4 regions of the Paenarthrobacter sp. YJN-5 genome follow, and region 4 is predicted to be linked to each of the others. Evidence: riboswitches for the same ligand, from Rfam matches in the RefSeq annotation. Region 4 holds a riboswitch; each other region holds the start of a gene.

Region 1 (5,621 bases), 560 kb from region 4:
TGCCTGGCCGTCCTCCAGCTGGTCGCCCTCCACCACCACGTCACCGGCGTCGAACACCTCCCGGTCCAGGTGGAACGCCAGCGGACCAAGCGCCGCACGGATCGCGGCCGGAGCCGCGGCAGCACCTACCCGCCCCTTGTTGCGGCGAACCCCTGCGTCGCTGCAGAAGCCCAGTACGACGGCGGAGCGCACGCCGGCAGCGGCGGTCCCGGCAGCGTGGGGAGCCACAGCCTGCCACCACCGACGGTGCTCAGGGCCGTCGCCGTCGAAGCGGCCGGTCCATGCGGTGGGGGTGACGTCTACGGCGAGGGCGCTGGTTTCCATGGATTAAGCACACCGGACCCGGACTGCCAATGCCAGCAGTTCCGGGCCCGGAGTGTCTGAAATACCGGAATGGGGCTACTTCACCCCGAGCAGTTCCTCCACGGTGCCGATGCCGAAGAACAGCAGGAATGCCGCAGCCACAGCCCACATCAAGGGGTGTACCTCGCGGGCGCGGCCCTGGAACGTGCGGATCAGGACGTAGGAGATGAAGCCTGCGCCGAGGCCGTTGGCGATCGAGTAGGTGAACGGCATGAGGGCGATGGTCAGGAACGCCGGGATGCCGACGCCCCAGTCCTGCCAGTCGATCTTGCCCACCTGCGAAACCATCATGAAGCCCACCACAACAAGGGCGGGCGCAACGGCTTCGAAGGGAACCAGGTTGATCAACGGCGTAAAGAACATGGCCACCAGGAACAGGACACCGGTGACGATCGAGGCCAGGCCGGTCCGGGCGCCTTCGCCAATGCCGGCGCCGGATTCGACGAAGATCTGGTTGGAGGACACCGAAGCTCCGCCACCCACAATCGCGCCGAGCGCATCAACCTGGAGAACGCGGTCCACATTGGGGATGTTGCCGTGCTCATCCACGGTTCCGGCCTCATTGGCCAGGCCCACCATGGTGCCCATGGCGTCGAAGAAGATGCTGAGCAGGATCACGAAGGCCAGCAGGGCGGCACCGATGAAGCCAAGGTGTTCGAAGGCGCCAAAGGGGTTGGCCTTGCCGATCAGGGAGAGGTCCGGAGCGCCCCACTCGGACACCTTGGGGGCCACGAGCGACCAGCCGCGGGGGTTGATGGTGGTGCCGTCGTTGCTCGGTCCGATATGCAGGGTGAATTCAAGGATCGCAGCCAGCGCGGTGGAGACGATGATGCCGATCAGGATGGCACCGCGTACCTTGCGCACCACCAGCGCGATGGTGAGGACCAGGCCGACCGCGAACACCAGCGTCGGCCAGCCCAGGAGTTTGCCGTCCACGCCCAGGCCCAGCGGAACGGTGGTTCCGGCGGCGTCGGGAATGCGGCGCACGAAGCCGGCGTTGACCAGTCCGATCAGCGCAATGAAGAGGCCGATGCCCACCACGATCGCCGTCTTGAGCGCCTCGGGGACGGCCTTGAAGACGGCGGTCCGGAACCCGGTGAGGACGAGGATCAGCATGGTCAGGCCGGAGAGGACCACCAGGCCCATCATGTCCGGCCATGTCAGGCCCGGGTGCGAGGCAACGGTGACGGCCACGAACGCGTTGACGCCCAGGCCTGTGGCTACGGCAAAGGGATGCTTGGCCCAAGCACCCATGAGGATGGTCAGGATGCCTGCCACGAAGGCCGTGGTGGCGGCGACGGCCGTGAAGCCCAGCGATGCCCCGCTCGAGTCAGCCCCCGACAGGATGAGGGGGTTCAGGACCACGATGTAGCTCATGGCAAAGAAGGTCGCGAAGCCGCCACGGATTTCCCGCGAATACGTGGATCCACGTTCGGAGATCTTGAAGTAGCGGTCGATTGCAGAACCCTGTTTAAGCATGGATGTCTCCGGGGATCGTGTGAGTGTGCTCTCAAATCCTATGCCCGCCCGTGCGGGAGGGCCTGACGATTCGCCTAGTCTGTAAGGAAGCCAACATTAGGAGAAACCGCCCCATGCGCACCATCCGCCCGCTCCTGGCCGCCGTCGTGGCTGCCCTCGCCTTCGCCTCGGCGCTGCTTTTCGGCGCCGCCCCGGCATCGGCGCACGACGCCGCAGAATCCACGAGTCCGGCCAGCGGAGCCACGGTTGCGGAAGTTCCGGCATCGGTCTCCGTCACGTTCAATAACCGGCCGCTGGCTATTGGTTCGGGCATGTCGGTGACCGCGGGCGGGGAGAACTGGGCGGACGGCGCCGTGCAGATCATCGACAACCAGGCGGTCCAAAAACTGCGTCCCGGCGCTCCGGCGGGCCAGTACACGGTGGTTTGGCGCGTCGTCAGCTCCGATTCGCACCCCATCGAGGGCACCTTTACATTCACGGCAACAGCAGGAAGCACGACGTCGGAGGGCGCCACCGCGGTAGCCTCGCCGTCCGCGTCGGGCCAGGCAGGTTCGGGCACTGTTCCGAGTGCGGGAACCGCGGCCCCCGGAACCCCCGTCAGCGAACCGGCTCCGGACGCCTCCCAGCCGTTCCCGTGGAGCATCGTGGCGTTTGCTGCATTAGCTGTTGCGCTCGTTATTTTCCTGGCCGTTACAGCCCGTCGGAAATTGGCTGCTTCCAATGATGCCGAGGGCGATAAATCCGCGGAATGACGGGGTTTTCTACATACCTGCGAAAATCTCGAAACGGTTACTGCGACACGCTTGACGCCCACTTCTCGTTACTTAAATGTGACTTTGCCGTGATCATCGCGTACGGTAGTACCTGTGCCCGATCCGCATTCGGCGCACTTCCGGCCTGATTGCCTAGCTCTGCCGCAGGTCGGAATCCGTTCGCAGACATACCTACGGCAGAGACGGGGAACCCATTTTAGGCCGCCAATGAGCGCGCCTTGGGGTGAAGCCACGAAGCTTCCGCTGAACAGCGGTGGATAGTGGCCGGGTGACTCCCATCCGAATCCGACAGCTAACCTCGCAGGCATCGGGAGAGGCTTTTTCATGTCTTCACGCATTCTTCGCGGCCGTCGTAAGGCGGACAGCGTACGCCCCAATCCGTTCATCTCCATCTCCAAGGCAGTTGCCAGCAACGCTTCAGGCGCCGGCCGCCAGGCAGCCGTCATCGCTGCAGCTTCGGGTCTTGTCCTGACCGGTTCCATTGCTGCACACGCTGCCGAAACTCCGGCACAGGCTCCGGTCCAGCGGGACTCCAGCCCCGCCACGGTTGCTGAAACCGTTGCCGAAACCCCCAACAAGGTTGTCACTGCCGCAGCAACGGCCACCGTCAACTTCGAGCGTCCCGCTGTTGCTTCCGTAGCAGCACCGGTCATCGAGAAGCCGGCTCCGGTTGTTGAGGCTCCCAAGAAGGCCGCAGCCAAGGCTGCTGCAGCTCCTGCCGCTACCGCCACGGTTGCTGCTTCCGCACCTGCCGCTGCTGCTCCGGCAGCACCTGCCCCGGCACCCGCTGTTGGCGGCGTCAACGCAGCCATGGTTGCCTCGGCTTACGCCCAGATCGGTGTCATGCAGGACTGCACCGCCATGGTCGAAAAGGCCCTCGGCTCCGCAGGTATCCCGGTGGGCGACCTTGCCCCCATGCAGTTCATGAACTACGGCAAGGTAGTCAGCGATCCCCAGCCCGGTGACATGATCGTCCAGTCCGGCCACGTTGCCATCTACATCGGCAATGGCCAGGCCATCTCCGGTGGCATTAACGGTAACCAGACCGGCATCCACCCGATCAGCTGGCTGACCGCAACCGGCCCGCTCACGTACGTCCGCGCCGGCGCATAAGTTTCACGCTTCACAAAAAGGCCGGCACCCCGGAGGATTCGTCCTCCCGGGGTGCCGGTTTTTTGGTTTTAAGCTTTTTGGTTTAAGGGACCCTGCTTCAAGGGCCCTGTTTCAGGGCTGCCTTGGTGCCGCTGTCGGGCTTGCCGGGCTTAGGCGATCGCGAGGCCGGGCGCTGCTGGAAGTGCCACCTTCGAAGAGATGGCCTGCCCCACCGCCTTGGCCTGGCGGAGGACTTCCTTGGGGGTTGGCGTGATGAGTTCTCCCACTCCCACCAGATGCATGCCCACCGCGCGCATGGCGGCCACGAGGTTCTGACCAACGGCAATGCCAAGCTCGGCCAGCATTTTGCGCAACTGGCTCTGTGCGCAACGCGTCACCACGACGTGGTCGGCAAGGAGAATGCCGTGGGCTGTGTGGACGGCCCACTGCCGAGGGGATGCGAGGGGAGTTTCTGCGGCCGTGAGCAGGTCCAGCCGGACCGCCTTGGTGGTGTTGCGTACATCCAGGTGGTGGCTGGCCGCGTAGTTCCGCAGGTGGCGGAGGATCTGGTTCCGTTCCAGCATGGAAGCGGGATCGGCTACCTCGCACCGTTGCAGCATGCCGGTATGCACGGAAGGACCCGTCTGTGCCAGTGGGCCGAAGCCGTCCACCACGATCGAACCCACGCCGTAGCGGCTGAGTTCGCTGGCCACGGCGAGGCCTGAGAGTCCGGCTCCGATCACCACGGTGGTGGTTCGCTCCGTGGCGGAATCAGGCATGAGTGACACTGCGTGGTTCCTCCTTGACGTACGTGCCCAAAGGCAGGATTGGACGCTTCCGGTTCCCCCAAACGGTCGCAAATAAATGGCCGGTATGTGTTCTGGAACACTCTCACCGGCCATTCGGTGACTCGAACACTACAGAACTTTTGGGGCGTTGGGTAGCCTTCCTGACAGCGTGTTATTACTTCTTCCCGGGGCGTCCCGGGAGGGCCTTGAAACCGAGCCCGGACCGTTATGCAGATAGCGGAAAAGCCGCCTTGATTCGCTATAAGCAAACGAGAATAGTTGGCATTGGACGAGGAAGTCCCGTGGCTTCCACGATCACGGACATTAGCGCACAACGTGAGGTGTAACACCCCTACGTTGAACCTCTGGCAGAATGGCCGGAACATCAAGCAGCAGGTGGAGAGGCGGGCCCCAAATGGACCAGCACGGTAGTCACGTTGAACATCCCCGCGGCGGTGACGCGGAAGCAGTAGCACCGGGCGGCATCGTGGTTGGAGTGGACGGCTCCGAACACGGACAATGCGCTTTGGTGTGGGCAGCGCGTGAAGCCGAACGCCGGCAACTTCCCTTGCACATCGTGACCGCTTATTCAGTGCCGATCTTCGCCGCTTCAGGGTTGGACGGCGGATACGCAACGGTGGACGACTCGATGATCCGGGAAGGCGCCGAAGCGATCGCCAAACAGGCCATGGAGAAGGTTTCCGGCTACAACATCGACGTTGACGCCTCAGTGGAGAACGGGGATGCCGCCGGTGTCCTGCTGGATCTCTCCGCGGAAGCCGCCCTCCTGGTTTCGGGCAGCCGCGGACGCGGTGGATTCGTCGGCCGTCTGCTGGGCTCCGTCAGCAGCGCGCTGCCGGCCCACGCGAAGTGCCCCACAGTGACGGTGCCGTTGTACTGCGCCGACCGCCTGGGCCAGAGCACCGAGGACAAGCACATCAAGGCCGAACACGCGAAGGCCGGTCCCCGCACGGTGGAGAACATCGTTGTAGTTGGCGTTGACGGCTCCGAACAGGCGCGAGTGGCGGTCCTGGAGGCTGCTGAACAGGCAGAACGCATGGGCGCGAAGCTGCGGGTAGTCTGCGCTGTGCCTCAGTACAGCGGCTCACTGGCCTGGGTGCCGGCC
Region 2 (5,621 bases), on a different replicon from region 4:
TGGTCCTGGCCCTGCCGCTGGCCGCCGTCGCAGGCCTGGTGTCCTTCCTCTCCCCCTGCATCCTCCCCCTGGTGCCAGGCTACCTCGGGTTCGTTTCGGGGCTCACGGACCCGGCCCAGCCCAGGAACAGGCGCCGCGTCCTGGCCGGGGTGGCGCTGTTCATCCTCGGCTTCGGGGCCGTGTTCACCCTGTACGGGGCGGCGTTCGGGGCCATCGGGTCCTGGCTGCTGCGCTGGCAGGACCCACTCATGCGTGTCCTGGGCGTCATTGTGATCCTGATGGGCCTGGTGCTCCTGGGACGGTTCTCCTGGCTGCAGCAGACCCGGAAGTTCAAACTGCCCGGAAGCGGCGGGTTATCCGGCGCTCCGCTACTCGGTGTCGTGTTCGGGCTGGGCTGGACGCCCTGCATGGGCCCCACACTCAGCGCCGTGCTGAGCCTGAGCGTGACGTCGGCGAACGCCTGGCGCGGGGCGTTGCTGGCCTTCGTGTACTGCCTCGGACTCGGTATCCCGTTCCTGCTCGTCGCCCTCGGACTGAACTGGGTGTCCAAAGCCCTCGCGGTCATCCGCCGGCACATCCGGGCCGTCAACATCGGCGGCGCCGTCATGCTCATCATCCTGGGCATCCTGATGGTCTCCGGGATCTGGGTGAAATGGATCTACCAGCTCCAAAACCTTGCCGGGACCTTCCTCATGCCCGTCTAACCCGCTGAAAAACCTGGAAGATGCAAAGGCCACAACCGATGACCCCACAGTTCCCACCCAATCCCCGCCCCGGACGCCGTACCGTGCTCGGCCTCGGCGTGGCCGTGTTGGCCCTGGCCGGCTGCGGGTCCAAGGACAACCTGGCCCAACAGGCCAACGCCGGAGACAACAAGAACTACATAGCCGGTGACGGTTCGGTCAACGAATACCCTCCCGGGTCCCGCGGAGCCCCCGTCACCTTGGAAGGTGAACTGTTCAGCGGGGAAAAAGTCAATGCACGGGACTGGGAAGGCAAGGTGGTCGTCCTGAACTTCTGGTACGCGGCCTGCGCCCCCTGCCGCGTGGAAGCACCGGACCTGGCAGCCCTGTCGGCAGAGTTCAAAGACCAGGGCGTGCTGTTCTACGGCGTCAACGTCCGCGACGACGCCGCCACGGCCGCGGCCTTCGAACGGACCTTCAACATCGCCTACCCGAGCTTTGATGACAGCGACGGGGCCGTCCTGCTGGCCATGACAGAGTATGTCCCGCCCCGGGCGGTGCCCACGACGCTGGTCCTGGACAAGCAAGGACGCGTCAGCGCCCGCATCCTCGGAGCAACCCAGAAGGGCACCCTGAAGGCCCTGATCACCTCAGCCGCGGCCGGAACCTGAACCGGTCCACCCCCGGCAGCAACGACGAAAGACACCCCACGATGACGACCACCACACCCCCGACCGGCACCGGCCCCGCCGGGGACACCGCCCCGGCGGCCGCCAGAGACGCCGCACCCGTGCTGATGACCCGCGACAAGCCCTTCGGGTGGCTCCTCGTCGTTGCCGGCGTCCTTGGCTGGCTGGCCTCCGGGATCCTGGTCCTGGAGAAACTCCAGAAACTGAGCAACCCCGGTTATGAGACCGTCTGCGACATCAACCCCTGGATCTCCTGCGGCCAGGTCATGCAGACCTGGCAGAGTTCGGTCTTCGGGTTTCCCAACATGTTCATCGGGATCGTGGCGTTCGCTGTCATCATCACCACCGGCACGGGCCTGCTGTCCGGGGCGGTCTTCGCGCGCTGGTATTGGCTCGGACTCCAAGCCGGTGTCACGCTGGGCTTCGCCTTCGTCATCTGGCTCTGGTCCCAGGCGCTGTACGCGATCCACGTCCTGTGCCCGTTCTGCATGGTCGTCTGGGCGGTGATGATTCCGCTGTTCGTTTGGGTCACCGCACGGAACATCACCCACGGCATCATCACCCTCCCCGCCCGGGCGGCGCGCGTCGTCGGCGAATCGGGCTGGGTCATGACCGCCTTGCTGTACGTGGCCGTCGCGGCGAGCATCTTCTTCGCCTTCCTCCACGTCTTCGTGGGCACCCCCGGCCTTTAGCAGCCCCACCCCGCTGCGCGGCGGCCATCGAGGGAATCTCCTGTGACGGGCAGTGCCCCTCACGACCAAGGACAAGGACCACCGCGCATGGAGCAGAAGCAACGCCCGGATCACCACCGTCCCGGACCGCGGCCGGTCCCCGGGCCCGACCGGCCCACCGTCCTCACCGGACTGCGTGATTTTGTCGACTCGATCGCGAACACCAACCCGGCCCGTCTGGCGTTCACGGTCTTCGTTTTCGTCATCCTGCTCTTTACCGGCCTGCTGTCCCTGCCGGCTTCCTCCGCATCGGGTGAATCCACGCCCCTGCACCAGGCCATGTTCACGGCAGTGTCCAGCGTCTGCGTCACGGGCCTGACGGTGGTATCAACGGCCACGCACTGGTCCTTCTTCGGGCAACTGGTCATCCTCATAGGCATCTTCGTGGGTGGTTTGGGTACCTTGACCCTCGCCTCCCTGCTGGCCCTCATGGTCAGCAAGCGGCTGGGTGTCCGTGGCAAACTCATTGCCCAGGAAGCCATGAACAACGCGGGCCGGCTCGGCGAAGTGGGTACCCTCCTGCGGATCGTCATTGTCACGTCCGTGGTGATCGAGGCCGCCCTTGCCCTGGCCCTGATTCCCCGGTTCATGCTCCTGGGCGAACCGTTCTGGCAGTCGGTCTGGCACGGAGTCTTCTACTCGATCTCCTCCTTCAACAACGCCGGCTTCACGCCCCACTCCGACGGCATTGTCCCGTACGAGACAGACCTCTGGATCCTCATCCCGCTCATGCTGGGCGTTTTCCTGGGCAGCCTCGGCTTTCCCGTGGTGATGGTCCTCCAGCAAAACGGCCTGAACTGGAAGAAGTGGAACCTCCACACCAAGCTCACCATCCAGGTGTCCTTCATCCTGCTGCTCGCAGGTACCGTCCTCTGGGCCCTGATGGAGTGGGACAACACCCGGACCATCGGCACCATGACGGCCGGCGAGAAAGTTGTCCATTCGCTGTTCGCGTCCGTGATGACGCGGTCCGGCGGGTTCAACCTGGTGGACCAGAACCAGCTGGAGCCCACCACCATGCTGCTCACGGATGCGCTCATGTTCGCCGGCGGCGGCTCCGCCTCCACGGCCGGTGGCATCAAAGTGACCACCATTGCCGTCATGTTCCTCGCCATTGTTGCCGAGGCCCGAGGCGACGCCGACGTCAAGGTCTACGGCCGCACCATCCCCCAAGGCACCATGCGGGTGGCCATCTCGGTGATCGTTGCCGGAGCCACCCTGGTCTCCGTCGCCGCATTCCTGTTGCTTTCCATCAGCGGCGCTTCACTGGACAGGGTGCTCTTTGAAACCATTTCCGCCTTTGCCACCGTGGGACTGAGCACCAACCTCAGTGCCGAGCTGCCGCCGTCGGGCGTTTACGTCCTCACAGCCCTCATGTTCGCCGGCCGGTTGGGGACTGTCACCCTTGCTGCGGGCCTGGCCCTGCGCCAGCGCAGCCAGCTGTTCCACTACCCGGAAGAGCGACCCATCATTGGCTGAGAACCTGACGGCAGGCACCGGAGCCAGGGGTTAGAGCCATCCCTGGGGGTTGACGGTCTGTCCGTTGAGCAGGACCTCGAAGTGCAGGTGGCAGCCGGTGGAGTTTCCGGTGGTCCCGGCCGCTGCGATCCGTTGGCCCGCGCCGACGGTCGCGCCCACAGCGGTTTCGATGGCGGCCAGGTGGTTGTAGGTGCTTTTGAGTCCGTTGCCGTGGTCGACCACGATCCGGTTTCCGCCGCCATAGGGTGACCAGCCGGCCTCCACAACGGTCCCGGCGCCCGCAGCGAACACCGCGGTTTGGCAGGCCGCGACGAGATCCTGGCCGGTGTGAAGTTCACCTGTTCCGGTGATCGGGCTGGTTCGGATGCCAAACGGCGACGCAATGGACATGCTGGCCAACGGCGCTCCGAGCCGGCCCGAGGACGCAGCAGGGGACGTGCTGGCTCCCTTGGGGGCAGCCACCGCACCGGCCGCCGCTACCGGCGCCTTCGCGGGCGGGGCCGCCTTAGTGGTGACCCCCGGGCGTTCGAAACTGATCGACGCCCCCGCCGAGGCCTGCACCGGCGCGGCCGTTGCCGCGGAAGCTGCCACCTGTTCGGTGGTGGCGGTGGGAGCCGGGTTGGCGTGCGCGGCGGTCAGCGCGACGGTGAGGACCGTGGCCACGCCCAAGGTCGTCGCGGCTGTCACCTGTTTGCCCCGGCTCCAGGTCATGCCGCTGGCTGAGGCGTGGCGGGGTGTTCGGGCGGCCGCGGTCCGGGAGGCCGACAACGCCATGATGGCGGTGGTGGGTTTCCGGCGGCGGCCACGGGGAGATGAAGTTGCCACGCAAGGATCCTTTCGATCCGCCTGCGAAGTTAGCTGTCGGGTTCGGGCCAAGGAACAAGCCCGGCCGCGCATCGATTGCCCTCTGGCCCTCGACGCACGGCTTCACCCCAAGGCAGATTGGCTGCCGGTTCTGGGTCCTCCACCCCCGCCGCGGAAAAGATCGTCGATCAATGCCACCGGCGGGGTTCAGCGTGCGGCATCAAAGGCTTTTATTACAGAAAAACCTGAATCAATAGTAGCGACAAAGCCCGATCGTTACAATTCCGTGACCAAGCCAGTCCATGACGTGCCACGACAGGCCGGGCCGCGCTTGGAATCCACCATACCTGAAGGAATCTTCAGATGATCAGTCGAGGCGGCCCGTAGTCCTTCGTGCCCGGTGGCCCAGTCAAAGGCCCATGGAGTCCAGCAGGGCATCTTCCTCTTCGGCTCCCCTGCGGTCCCGCCGGGACGGCTTGGAGCGGAGTTCCTCCCGGTCTTGCCCGTCGGGTTGGTCGTGTTCCTCGGCCCTGATGCGGGCGTGTTGCCGGGCCATATAGCCGAAGCCGACGAAAGCCAGGATCCCGAAGGTGATCCATTGCAGGGCGTAGGAAAGATTGGATCCTTCCTTCACGGCCGGGGCGGCCAAGGGCTGCGGCAGGTTTCCCGGCTGCGGGGATTCGGAGGCCATCAGGCCGTAGCTGCCGGTCATGAGGGGGTAACCGATTTCCTGCTGGTAGCCGGCCAGGTCGATGCTGGCCAGCTGGCCGGCGGGAGCGTCACGGCCCAGGTCCGGTTCGGCCGGTTTGATCCTGACAACGGCCTCGACCTGCCCTTCCGGTGGGGCGGGCACGCTGTCCGGGTAACCGGGGCGTTGGTTCCCGATCGGCAGCCACCCTCTGTTGATGACGATGGTTTCGCCGGTGGCGAGCCGGAAGGGAACGACGACTTCGTAGCCGGGCGCGGAATTGTTGGGCCGGTTGCGGATGATCCGCTGGTCCTGGGGCAGGTAGCGGCCTTCCACGGCTACGGTCATCCATTTGGCGTCGGGTGCGGGATTGTTGAAGTGTGCCCGGGCCTCAGCGAAGGGAACCGGTGGTTTGTCGTAGTTTTCCTGGACCCTGCGGATCTCCGCGACCGCCTGGTTCCGGCGGTCCATTTGCCAGTTTCCCAGGGCAAGGCAGGCCGCGGCGAAGGCCGCGGCGGCCAGGAGGTATCCCGCCCAGCGCCAGGAC
Region 3 (5,621 bases), 1.4 Mb from region 4:
CCTTGCCGCTGGTTCGCCGACGTACTCGTTCGACCTGCCGGGTTTTGCGGGCACGCCCACACCGGACCACCAAGTCATGGCCGAGGAATACGGTGCCTTCATTGCGGAGACGTTGAAAGCGAAGGGCATCACTTCCTACGTGCTGGTGGGCCACTCCATGGGCGTCCAGTTCGCCATCGAGGCTGCGCTTCATGCACCGGAGCAGGCCTCGCACGTGGTTCTGATGGGTCCTGTGGTGGATTCGAAGCACAAGAACGTACGGCGGCAATCGCTGGCCCTCTTCCTGGATGGGCTCCTTCGCGAAAGTCCGTCCTCCAACTGGATCGTCGTCTCCGACTACTTCCTGTGCGGGCCCCGCTGGTACCTCACCGAGCTGCCCGTGATGATGGAGTACCCCACCGAGAAACGACTGAGCCTTGTGGGGAACCCCGTGCTGATCCTGCGAGGCAGCCGCGACCACGTGGCAGGACCCGAATGGTCGCTGCGGCTCTCCCGAGCTGTTCCCCAAGGCAGGCTGGTGGAGATTCCGGGAGTGGGACACGTGGCCCAGCACATGAGGCCGAAGGCCGTTGCGGACGCGATCCGGAGCTTCGTCGCCGCAACGTCGGACCGTACGCAGGCATAGCCTCACGACGGCGGCACGCCCCTTGTTGCGCTGGACAGGACACGGTTAGGCTGGCAGGGCAAGCCAAATAGTAAGTTTGCTTAGGAAGGGGTTTGACCATGACAAGCTATGACCCGGAAGACGATCCGCAGACCTTCGGAGTGTCCGGCGCGGCCGAGCCCGACAGCATCCATGAAGACCCGGACATGAGGCAGGACGAAGACCGCGATCCCGCCGCATCAGCGAACCCGGATCCGGACAACGGCAACGTCACAGGGCTTGAACCCGGCGGCGGAGTACCCCCGGGAGAAACGCCTCCAGCGGAAGACAGCATGAGCATGGATCAAGGGCACGAGGAATAGAACTCCCCTACTTCAGCTTGAGGATCTCGCCGAGGTTATAGTCGGCCGGCTCCTCCAGCTGTGAGTACGTGCAGCTTTCAGGAGTCCGGTCCGGCCGCCACCTGCGGAATTGCGTGGTGTGCCGGAACCGGTCTCCTTCCATGTAGTCGTACGCCACTTCGATCACCAGCTCGGGCCGCAGAGGAACAAAGGAAAAGTCCTTGCCGGCACTCCAGCGGCTTTGGGCCCCCGGCATCCTCGAACCAACCGCCGCTCCGGTTTCCTGGCTGGCCCACTCTCCCCAGGGGTGGTCCGCGATCTCCACCTGGTACGGCTCCAACTCGGCCACCATCGCCTTCCGCTTCGCCATGGGGAAGGCGGCCACCACTCCGACGTGGTGGAGTTTGCCGGAATCGTCATAGAGCCCCAGCAGCATCGACCCCACGACGTCCGCCGTCTTGTGCCAACGGAAACCGGCCACCACGCAGTCCGCCGTCCGTTCATGCTTGGTCTTGAACATCACCCGCTTGTTCGGCTGGTAGGTACCGTCGAGCGGTTTGGACAGCACGCCGTCGAGCCCTGCTCCCTCAAGCTGCACGAACCATTCCTTTGCCCGCTCTAGGTCGGTGACCGCAGGCGTCACGTACACGGGCGGCTCGGCATCGGCGAGCGCCTTTTCCAGCGCAGCACGGCGCTCGGAGAACGGCCGGGCAGTGAGGTCTTCGTCCCCGAGGGCCAGGAGGTCGAACCCGACGAAGGAGGACGGCGTCTTCTCTGCAAGCATCCGGACGCGGCTGTCGGCGGGGTGGATGCGCTGCTGCAGTCCTTCGAAGTCGAGCCGGTTGCCGGAAATAAGGATGATCTCGCCATCCACCACGCATTTCTCCGGCAGGTTCTTCTTCAACGCCTCCACCAGCTCAGGGAAGTACCGGGTCATGGGTTTCTCGTTCCGGCTGCCCAGGATGACGTCATCCCCGTCCCTGAAGACGATGGTCCGGAACCCGTCCCATTTGGGTTCGTAGTGCCCAACCTCAGGAATGTTGGGCACGGATTTGGCGAGCATGGGCGAAACGGGTGGCATCACGGGTAGGTCCATAGCTCATGTCTACCGGCCGGTAGACGCCGAAAGCTAGTGTTCAGCAGGGATATGTGGACGGTGTGTGGCGCGTCCGTCCGCCAGCGCGGGCGCTGCCGGCCCTCATGTACCGTCCGTTACATTAATGTGACTTTACTTCCCTGCTGCTGTAACTTCGTAGGGCGACCCGTATCTCCGCTGGGCCGCTTCCGGGCTGACGCCGAGCTCTGCCGCATCCCGGAATCCCGCCAGACCCGCGGCAGAGACGGGGGACCCAGAGTTCCCGGGCCTGTTCCCCGCAGGCCCTTGGGGTGAAGCCGCCACGTGCGGCCGGACGGCCTCGTCCGAACCCGACAGCTAACCTCGCAGGCGTTGAGAGGCAAACACCATGTCCCCAACCATGGATCAGCCGCGCCGTGCCCAAGGGGACGGCCAGCCCACCAAGCCAACCGGACGCCGTCGGGCCCAGCCCAGCGGTCCGGCCACCGAAATGGATAGCACGACGGCGGTACCCGCCACCGCAACCGACCCCACCGCTGCGCCCATGACACGAGCACAGCGACGGGCGATGGAACGCGAGCGCGCGGCCCAGGCAGTCGTGGCTCCGGAAGCTGCACCGAGTGCTGAGTCCGACTCCGAACCCACCGCTGAATCCCCCACCGAAGAGCCGCGCACCGAAGCCATCCCCGTAGTTGCCGCTCCTCCGCGCTCGGAGTCCACTACGCCCGGACCGCCCACGGCTGCCATCCCCGTGGTGAAGGCCACGCCGGCGGAGCCCGCCACTGAGCCCGAGCCCGCGACTGCCGCTATTCCGGTGGTTTCGGCGCACGTTGCCGCCGCGGCCGGGACCCCCCAGCCCAAGACGCCGGCCCGGATCGCCGCTGACGCTACAGCCGCCGCCGGATTGGCCAGTCGCAAGACCGCCCGTGGCCAGCACGACGGCGCACGTCCTGCGGCAGGACGAGCCGCAGGACGCAATGCTGCGAAGTCGGCCTTTGGTTCCTTTGCTTCCTCCTCCTTCACCAAGGAACCCCACGCCGTCCTGACCAAGGCAGCGTCCGTGAAGACCATGAGCCAGCGCATGGCGGTGGTCGCCGGAGCACTGGGCCTGGTCCTCACGGTGGGAACGGTAAGCCAAGCCATGGACCTGCCGATCTTCGGACAGGACACTCAAAACCAGGCCAGCGGCGCTAACAATTCCGGCGAAGACCGGGCAACGGGCTCGGCCACTCCTGGCCCGACGCCGTCCTACTCCACCGCGTCCTCGACGTCGGCCGCTACGACGGATACCGGGCAGTCCGCCGTCGAAGCAGCCTCTCCGGCAGCGGCAGCACCGCCGTCGTCCACTCCGACGCCGCAGGTTTCGTTGGCCGACCCCAAGTGGGTTCCGTCCACCGCCCCTTCGGCCGTGGTTCCAGTACCGGGCGTGACGTCGCCCGTTCCGAGCCAGCCGGCACCGCCGTCGGACAACATCACGGCGCCTTCGCCCAGCACGACGCCTTCTACGACGACGACGCCAACCACCACCCCAACGCCCACGCCGACGACGACGCAGACTTCCAAGCCGCGGCCCAGCGACTCCCCGAAGCCGGGCTCCGACCCTAAGTCCAGCGCACCGACGGAGGCTCCGAGCCTGGACGTGGACGGCCTGCTCGACGCAGCCAAGGGGGTCCTCAAGTGAGCACCCGCATGCCCCGCACCACTACCCACATCGGCTGGCACGGCCGGTACTGCTGCAGCAGCCGGACGGCCACTTTCCGCCATCGGATGGGCCGCTGGAGCCACCAGCGGCTGCGCCGTTTCTGACGGGCGCCGCTAACAAACAAGTGTGAAACCAAGAAGGCAGGGACCCGGCAAGGGTTCCTGCCTTCTGTTCTGCCACCCGACTCTTCCGCCACCGGGTCGGTCACATGTTTCGCTACCCCAAGAGCCACGCGACCACCAGCAAGGCCCCCACGCAGAGCACTGTGGTCAGGAGGATGACGTCGCGCGCAACAACAGTGCCCCGGCCATACGGGGAAGCGAAAAGGAACACGTTCTGTGCCGTGGGAAGCGCACCCATGATGACCAACGCCAGGAGGTGCTGCCCTTCGAGCCCGAAGACGAACCGCCCCAGCGCCCAGACCACCAAGGGCATCCCCACGAGTTTCAGGAGCGTCGCCACCACGGTTTCCACCCGGCCGTCGCCCTTCTGCAGCGGAGCGCGGCCCGCCAAGGACATCCCGAAGGCGAGCAGCACCATGGGCACGGCAGCTCCGGCCAACATATCGATGGGCCGCTGGACCAGTTCCGGAACCTTCCACCGGGTCAACGCCACCACCACGCCCAGCGCTGACGCGATGATCATGGGATTCCCCAACGGCTGCAGGACCACCCGCTTCCAAGGCACCTTCGCCCCTCCGGCCACACCAAGGATGGTGACGTAGAAGGGCGCCAGGACCAGGAGTTGCACCAGCAGGACCGGGGCCACGTGCTGGGCCGTTCCCACCGCATAGAGGGAAACGGGGATCCCGATGTTGTTGGCATTGGCATAGCTGCTGGCCATGGCTCCCACAGCCGTTTCGGCCACGGGCCTTCGGAAAAAGAGGAAACTCAGCAGGCAGTACAGGAGCCCCATCGCGGCAGCAGACAGAAGGGCCAGCGGGGCGTCGACGCCGAGCGCGGCCCCTATGTCGCTCCCGGCCACCACGGTGAAGAGCAGCGCCGGGTTGGTGATGTAGAAGGCGGTGCGGGTCAGCGCACCCTGCACTTCCGGGGCGAGCAGTTTGCACCGGACGGCCAGGTAGCCCACGGCAATGACTGCCGAAATGATGAGGATGCCGGAGACGACGCCGCCCACCCCGCCCCCTTTCGCATTGGTAACAGGTGCCGCTTGGAGCGGTTTCCCTAATTACCAGTCCCGCGAGAAACCGCTTTCTCACACTAAGCTTACGGGCAGGGACTGTCCATCGGAGTTCATCCTGTGGCGCCTCTAGATCCGTGGCCTGACCGCCCAGCGCCGGGCCTTCAGCGCGGCGTGAAGCTCCAACCGGATAGCACCGCTGAGGGGATCGGCCCCAATGAGTTGGCGGATCCTGCCGAGTCGGTTGTAAATACTGCTGCGATGCAGGTGGAGCTTGGCGGCGACATCCTGCACCGAACCGTCGTTGTCGTAGAGGAGCTCCAGGACGGGCAGGAGTTCACCGTTTCGATCCTGCCCTTCAAGGGTGCTGTAGTGGACGGATCCCGTGTCGTCCCAACCGCCGGGCGCCTGCAGACGGTCGAAGAGTTGATAGACCCCCACCGACCGGCTGTCCACCAGCTCTCCCAGCGACGGTTCGACAGCCGCCGCCTGGGCAGCCACCTTCGACTGCCGGTACGCCCCGGCAAGCTGCCGGATCACTTGTATTGGTTCGCTGATGCCCAGGATGATGCGGTCCACCGAACGGCCGGCACGTTTGGCCAACTCCAGCTGGTAGTGCACCAGTACTTGCGCATGAACGGCCCGGCCGCCCGATTCACGGAAGAGGACCACCGAATGCGTCTCGGTCCCGGCGCTGAAGAGGGCAACATCGACGCCGATGGTGGACTGAAGCGCCGCGGAACGGTGGGTCAAGGTGGC
Region 4 (5,621 bases):
ACTTCGCAGAACGTCAGGGGCCGTCGACGCGCTACCGGCCCCGCTACTGAGCTGCGGCCAGCCCGCGTAGTATCGGAGATCCGGCCCCGCGACACCCAGCGTCAGGTGCGCCGCCGTAAGAGCCCGATGCGCCAGGTGGCCGATTTCGCAGCAGCCAGTGGTGTAGGGCAGAAGGCCGGCGTAGCACTCGCTGCTACCGGTCTTGCGCTCACTGTCGGCCTGCCTGCAACGAGTCCCGTCATGGCCACGTCCGAGTCCGGGCAGACTGAGGCCGCACTGGCTGTGGGCGGCGGGAGCCAGCCCGAGGTCTCCGCGGAAGCGTCCGCCAAGATCGACTTCAGCCGCGCCGCGGTGGCAACCAAGGCGGATCCCGACGGCAAGCTCAAGCAGTTGCTGAGCGCCCAGTCCGTAGGAAGCATCCAGGCCAGCTCCTCCAAGGGCACCATGGCCAGCCCCTTGGATACCCTCAGCACTGCATCACCGTTCGGCTACCGCATCAGCCCGCTGACAGGCGGCAGCGGCGATTTCCACCGCGGCCAGGACTTCGTGGCCCAGTGCGGCACGGCAGTCCACGCTGCTGCGGCAGGCAAGGTCACCTTTGCGGGTTGGCATGAATACGGTGGAGGCAACCGCGTGGTAGTGGACCATGGCAACGGCCTGGAAACCACCTACAACCACTTGTCGTCATTCAACGTCAAGGTCGGCGACACCGTGAATCGCGGAGATACCGTTGCCTTGAGCGGCACCACGGGCGCTTCCACCGGCTGCCACCTCCACTTCGAAGTCCAGGTCAACGGCGAAGTCGTCGACCCCATGGGCTGGCTCTAACCCGAGTTGATGGTCGTCTCTCGCATTCTTGACACGCCCCGTGATCTGAATGTGACATTTGCGTTCAACTGTTGTACCGTACAAAGCGCATCGGCTTTTTAGGGGGCCGATGCACTTGGGTGGATTGCCTAGCTCTGCCACCACTCAAGGTCCGTTCGCATAATTCGTCTGGCAGGGGCGGGGGAACCAATTTTGGTCTTCGAAAGAGGGCCTTGGGGTTAAGTCACAAACGCTTCCAACGGCGTGTGGCCGGATGACTCCCATCCGAATCCGACAGCTCACCTCGCAGGCATTGGGAGAGGCTACCTTCGTGTCATCACGCACTACTTCTGCGCGCCACCGCGCCCAGACGGTTACCCCGTTGAACACTCTTTCCAAGGCTGTTTCAGCGAATGCCGGAACCGTCGGCCGCCAGGCCGCAGTCCTTGCAGCAGCATCGGGCCTGGTCCTCAGCGTCGGCCTTCCTGCCCAGGCAGCGGATACTGACGTTTCCAAGGCTGAGTCCAGCGCACAGCAGCTGGTGACCACCGCCGTCGTCACGGCGGAACCAACCGCCACTGTTTCCTTTGAGAGCCCCGTTGTGGTTACCAAGGAAGCCCCCAAGATCCAGCGCGCTTCCCAGACCACGCAGCGCTCCCAGGCCAACGGCAACCAGAATGCCGGCCAGGGCGAGGCCGCAGTCACCGCCAAGTCCGCCGGCTCCAAGGATTCCGCAGCCAGCGCCGCGGCTTCGGGCCTCGCAGCAATCGCGTACACCGGCATCGGCCACCCGTACGTCTGGGGCGGCACCACCCCCAACGGTTGGGACTGCTCCGGCTTCACCCAGTGGGTTTACGCACAGGCCGGCATCAGCATTCCCCGCGTCAATGCATGGACCGCCATGAAGCCCACCAGCACTCCCGCTCCCGGCGACCTCGTCATGCAGAACGGCGGTGCCCACGTTGGTATTTACGTCGGCAACGGCATGATGGTCAGTGCCCTGAACCCCAGCCAGGGCACGCTGCTTCACTCGGTAGCTTCTACCGGAACCTCCTCCTTCTTCACCCTGCGCTAAGAACCGTCCAGGTAAGCCAGCGCGCCCCCAGGTGCTGGCCTGCCCATGACCCGCGTGCTTCCCAGCGGCACGCGGAAACGAAAAGAGATCATCATGACCAGTGCAAACAAGGTTGCGCGGCACCGGGCCGAGGCTCCCAAGACCAGCTCACTTGCCGTGATTGCAAAGGCAGTTTCGGTGAACGCCGGTGGCGTCGGCCGCCAGGCAGCAGTGATCGCCGCGGCTTCGGGCTTGGTCCTGACCAGTGGCGTTGCTGCCAATGCGGCGGATACCAATGTGGATCGCGAGTCCACCTCAACCACCTCCCTGGACATCCAGTCCGTTGTGCAATCCACCATCGCCGCTGACTCCACCGTTGCCATCTCCTACGAGAGCCCGGTTGTCACCACGGTCGAGGCGCCCGCGCCCGTCGTGGAGAAAGCCCCGGCCAAGGCTGAAGCGAAGAGCACCGCACGGGAAGCCACTGTCTCAGCTTCCAACGCTGGTGGCGGCGCGACCGTGGCAGTCAGCAACGCCGCACCGGCAGCAAAGGCTCCGGCTGCTTCCAGTGGCCTCGGTGCGGCCATTGCCGCTGCAGCCTACGCCCAGCTCGGCGTGACCCAGGACTGCACCATGTTGGTTACCAACTCCCTCGCAGCCGTGGGTATCAACTTCCATGACTGGCCTGCGGGTTACCTTTCCCTTGGACGTACGGTCAGCGCAGCGGAAGCCCAGCCGGGCGACCTCGCTTACTACGCCAACGGTGGCCTGGCCGGACAGGCCCACATCGCCGTCTACGTCGGCAACGGCATGGCAGTGCATGGCGGATGGAACGGATCCACCACTGCTCTGTTCAGCGTCAACGTCGGCTCCGGTCCGGTCTTCATCCGGGTCAACGGCTGATCGAACTTTAAGGAAATACCCCGCAGGTTTCACCTGCGGGGTATTTCCGTCTTAAGGGTCAGGGCCGGGGCCTGTGGGCGACATCACAAGCTAATTCCACTGATAATTCGTTGATATGGCATATAGGTGCTTACTCTTATGGTGTCGATCCACAGCCCGTACATGCAGAGGGCAGCCGGCCCTCGTGCCCCTGGCGGGTGCGGCCGTTAAGAGGTACGTGCATGCGCACACTCGTTCTGAATGCTGGATATGAACCGCTGGCGGTAGTTACCTTCCGCCGGGCGCTGGTCCTTGTGCTCACCGGAAAAGCAAGCGTAGTGGCCGAAGGCGGCGAACCTGTCGTCGGGCCGCAGGAGATTCTGGGACGCCCGTCCGTGATCCTCCTCAATCGCTACATCCGGCCGCGGTACAACAGGATTACGGCCGTCAGCCGGCGCGGAGTTCTCCGCCGCGACGGCCACCGCTGCGCCTACTGCGGTAAGACAGCCCACACCATAGACCACGTCCACCCCAAATCCAGGGGCGGCGCGGATTCCTGGGAAAACCTGGTTGCGGCGTGCCTGAAATGCAATAACGCCAAGAGCGACCACACGCCGGCAGAGATGGGTTGGAAACTCCGTTTCACACCCGGCGTTCCCTCCGGAACCATGTGGCAGATCAAAGAACTCGAGAAGCCTGCGCCGGACTGGGATCCGTTCCTCTTGCCGGAATCCGCTGCCTGATTGATGTGCGTCCGCCTTATGCGGCACCGGCAATCCTGTGCGGCACCGGTAATCTGGGCGGATGGAGTTCAACGCAGTGATCTTGGCGGGTGGCAGGGCCACCCGCCTTGGCGGTGTGCCCAAACCTTCGCTGACCTACGACGGCGCCACCCTGCTTTCGCATGCCCTGGACGCAGCCCGGGGTGCTGTGGCAACCGTGGTGGTTGGCCCCGATCCCGGCACCTTGCCGCCCGGCGTGCTGACTGCACGGGAGGAACCTGTGTTCGCCGGTCCTGCTGCGGCGATTGCCGTAGGCCTGGCTGCCCTGGCGGATCGAGGGGCCGCCCCTTGGACCCTGGTCCTCGCGTGCGACATGCCGCATGCCTCCCGCGGTGTGCAAGCGTTGTTGGCTGCGCTGATTGCCACGCCGGAGACCGAGGGCGCCATGGCCGTGTCCCCGGACGGGCGCAAGCAGCCGTTGCTGGGGATCTACAGCACACAGGCCATGGAAAGGGAAGTGGCCCTGGCATCGGGCGAGGGAGGGTTAACGAACTCTTCAGTGTTCCGCCTGCTTGCTAGGCTGAAGGTGATGGCGGTGCCTGTTCCCAGTGGTTCCACGGATGACGTGGACACGTGGGCAGACGCCGCGGTACTGGGCATAGACAAACAGCAGGAGGCGGACGTGAAGAGCCAGGAAGAGACTCTCGAGGAATGGTGCCGCATGCTGCTGCAGGCATTCGAACTTGAAGGCGTCGAGGTGGATGTCAACGAGGTCCTCGCCGTTGCCGGCGTTGCGGCGCATTCCGTAGTGCGTCCCGCTGCACCCCTGACCACGTTCATTGCCGGCTATGCGGCCGGAATGGCCCGGGGTATCGGGCAAGCCAACGACGACGCGGCCATGAGTGCTGCCCTCGGCTTGGCACGCCAAGTGGCTAAGCAATACCCGGAACCCGGGGCAGAATCGGAATGACCGCGGCCCCGGAACAGGGCCACCACGCGGCACATACCTGGCAGGAGGCCCGGCAGCGCGCCTTTGAGGTTGCTGCTCCCATCCCCGCGAGCCCCGTTCCCCTGAGGGCTGCGCTCGGCCGGACGCTTTCCTCGGATGTACTGGCTCTCCAGGACATGCCCCACTATGCCTCGTCCGCCATGGATGGGTGGGCTGTCAACGGCAGCGGACCCTGGATACTGAGCGAACCGGGGCAGCGCCTTGCCCCGTACCAAGCCAGCCCGATCGTTACCGGCGGACTCATTCCGCCCGGGGCCAAGGCAGTACTGCGCAGCGAGAGCGGCGTCATCACCACGGACGACGACGGCCTGCCGGTACTTGCGCTCGGCGGAGCCGCCAAACCCGGGGAGCCCCGCAACGGGCAGCACATCCGTAAAGCCGCGGAGGAAGCAGCCGAGGGCGAGGTCCTGATCAAGGCCGGGGTGGTCCTGAATCCCGCCCATCTGGCCCTGGCGGCCTTGGCCGGACTGGACGAGGTGGAGGTGCTTGGCAAGCCGCTGGTCCGTTTCCTCTTGACGGGTTCCGAAGTGGTGGATCAGGGCATGCCCGGCCCGGGCCAGGTCCGTGACACCTTCGGTCCGCAGCTTGGCGGGGTGGTTGAACTTCTTGGCGGCATAGCGGGGGAGCAGGTCAGGGTCGGCGACAGCTACGAAGATTGGCTTGCCGCCCTGCAGGACGTCGAACCGGACGTCCCCCAAGAAGCCGCGGGGTTGGCGGACGTGGACGCGGAGCCGCCGGCCGACGTCGTCATTACCACGGGCGGTACCGGCCGCTCCGGTACCGACCACTTCCGGAAAGCGATCGCAGAGCTCGGCGGAACGCTGCTGATCGACGGCATCGCCATGCGCCCGGGGCACCCCGCTGTTTTGGCGGAGCTTCCGGATGGACGGTTCGTCCTGGGCCTGCCTGGCAACCCGTTGGCCGCCATGATGGCACTGTTCACGGTGGGTGGACCACTGCTGGCCGCCTTGGGGCATGGCAGCATGCCGGACACAGGCGAGGTGCCCTCCGGTGCCATGATCGACGCCGACCCCGGGCGCACCCGGTTGATGCCGTTCAAACTGGTCTACGGCCTGGCCTCACCCGCCCAACATGCAGGGCCGGGAATGCTGCGGGGGCTCGCCAACGCAGATGGCGTCATGGTGGT

What was found. A riboswitch is a leader RNA that binds a small molecule or an ion and turns the genes downstream of it on or off. The one in region 4 is predicted to bind cyclic di-AMP.
Region 1: another riboswitch for cyclic di-AMP. It lies ahead of HMI59_RS19140 (NlpC/P60 family protein); the one in region 4 lies ahead of HMI59_RS16575 (C40 family peptidase).
Region 2: another riboswitch for cyclic di-AMP. It lies ahead of HMI59_RS25375 (M23 family metallopeptidase); the one in region 4 lies ahead of HMI59_RS16575 (C40 family peptidase).
Region 3: another riboswitch for cyclic di-AMP. It lies ahead of HMI59_RS01955 (hypothetical protein); the one in region 4 lies ahead of HMI59_RS16575 (C40 family peptidase).

Annotation. Positions count from the first base shown of each region.
Region 1 is NZ_CP053544.1:4,135,237-4,140,857, reverse strand. Features, by position in the region: gene hutG (formimidoylglutamase) at 1-324, opposite strand, end outside; gene HMI59_RS19150 (NCS2 family permease) at 400-1,842, opposite strand; gene HMI59_RS19145 (copper resistance CopC family protein) at 1,956-2,594, shown strand; cyclic di-AMP (ydaO/yuaA leader) riboswitch at 2,774-2,936, shown strand; gene HMI59_RS19140 (NlpC/P60 family protein) at 2,940-3,728, shown strand; gene HMI59_RS19135 (FAD-dependent monooxygenase) at 3,878-4,486, opposite strand; gene HMI59_RS19130 (universal stress protein) at 4,911-5,621, shown strand, end outside.
Region 2 is NZ_CP053548.1:17,508-23,128, forward strand. Features, by position in the region: gene HMI59_RS25355 (cytochrome c biogenesis CcdA family protein) at 1-704, shown strand, start outside; gene HMI59_RS25360 (TlpA disulfide reductase family protein) at 743-1,354, shown strand; gene HMI59_RS25365 (vitamin K epoxide reductase family protein) at 1,396-2,064, shown strand; gene HMI59_RS25370 (TrkH family potassium uptake protein) at 2,152-3,582, shown strand; gene HMI59_RS25375 (M23 family metallopeptidase) at 3,613-4,407, opposite strand; cyclic di-AMP (ydaO/yuaA leader) riboswitch at 4,412-4,609, opposite strand; gene HMI59_RS25380 (SURF1 family protein) at 4,796-5,621, opposite strand, start outside.
Region 3 is NZ_CP053544.1:409,573-415,193, reverse strand. Features, by position in the region: gene HMI59_RS01970 (alpha/beta fold hydrolase) at 1-625, shown strand, start outside; gene HMI59_RS01965 (DUF6480 family protein) at 724-966, shown strand; gene HMI59_RS01960 (ATP-dependent DNA ligase) at 974-2,041, opposite strand; cyclic di-AMP (ydaO/yuaA leader) riboswitch at 2,257-2,404, shown strand; gene HMI59_RS01955 (hypothetical protein) at 2,409-3,701, shown strand; gene HMI59_RS01950 (AEC family transporter) at 3,939-4,859, opposite strand; gene HMI59_RS01945 (CdaR family transcriptional regulator) at 4,992-5,621, opposite strand, start outside.
Region 4 is NZ_CP053544.1:3,578,960-3,584,580, reverse strand. Features, by position in the region: gene HMI59_RS16580 (M23 family metallopeptidase) at 1-828, shown strand, start outside; cyclic di-AMP (ydaO/yuaA leader) riboswitch at 968-1,134, shown strand; gene HMI59_RS16575 (C40 family peptidase) at 1,139-1,882, shown strand; gene HMI59_RS16570 (NlpC/P60 family protein) at 1,976-2,764, shown strand; gene HMI59_RS16565 (HNH endonuclease) at 2,986-3,486, shown strand; gene HMI59_RS16560 (NTP transferase domain-containing protein) at 3,548-4,435, shown strand; gene HMI59_RS16555 (molybdopterin-binding protein) at 4,432-5,621, shown strand, end outside.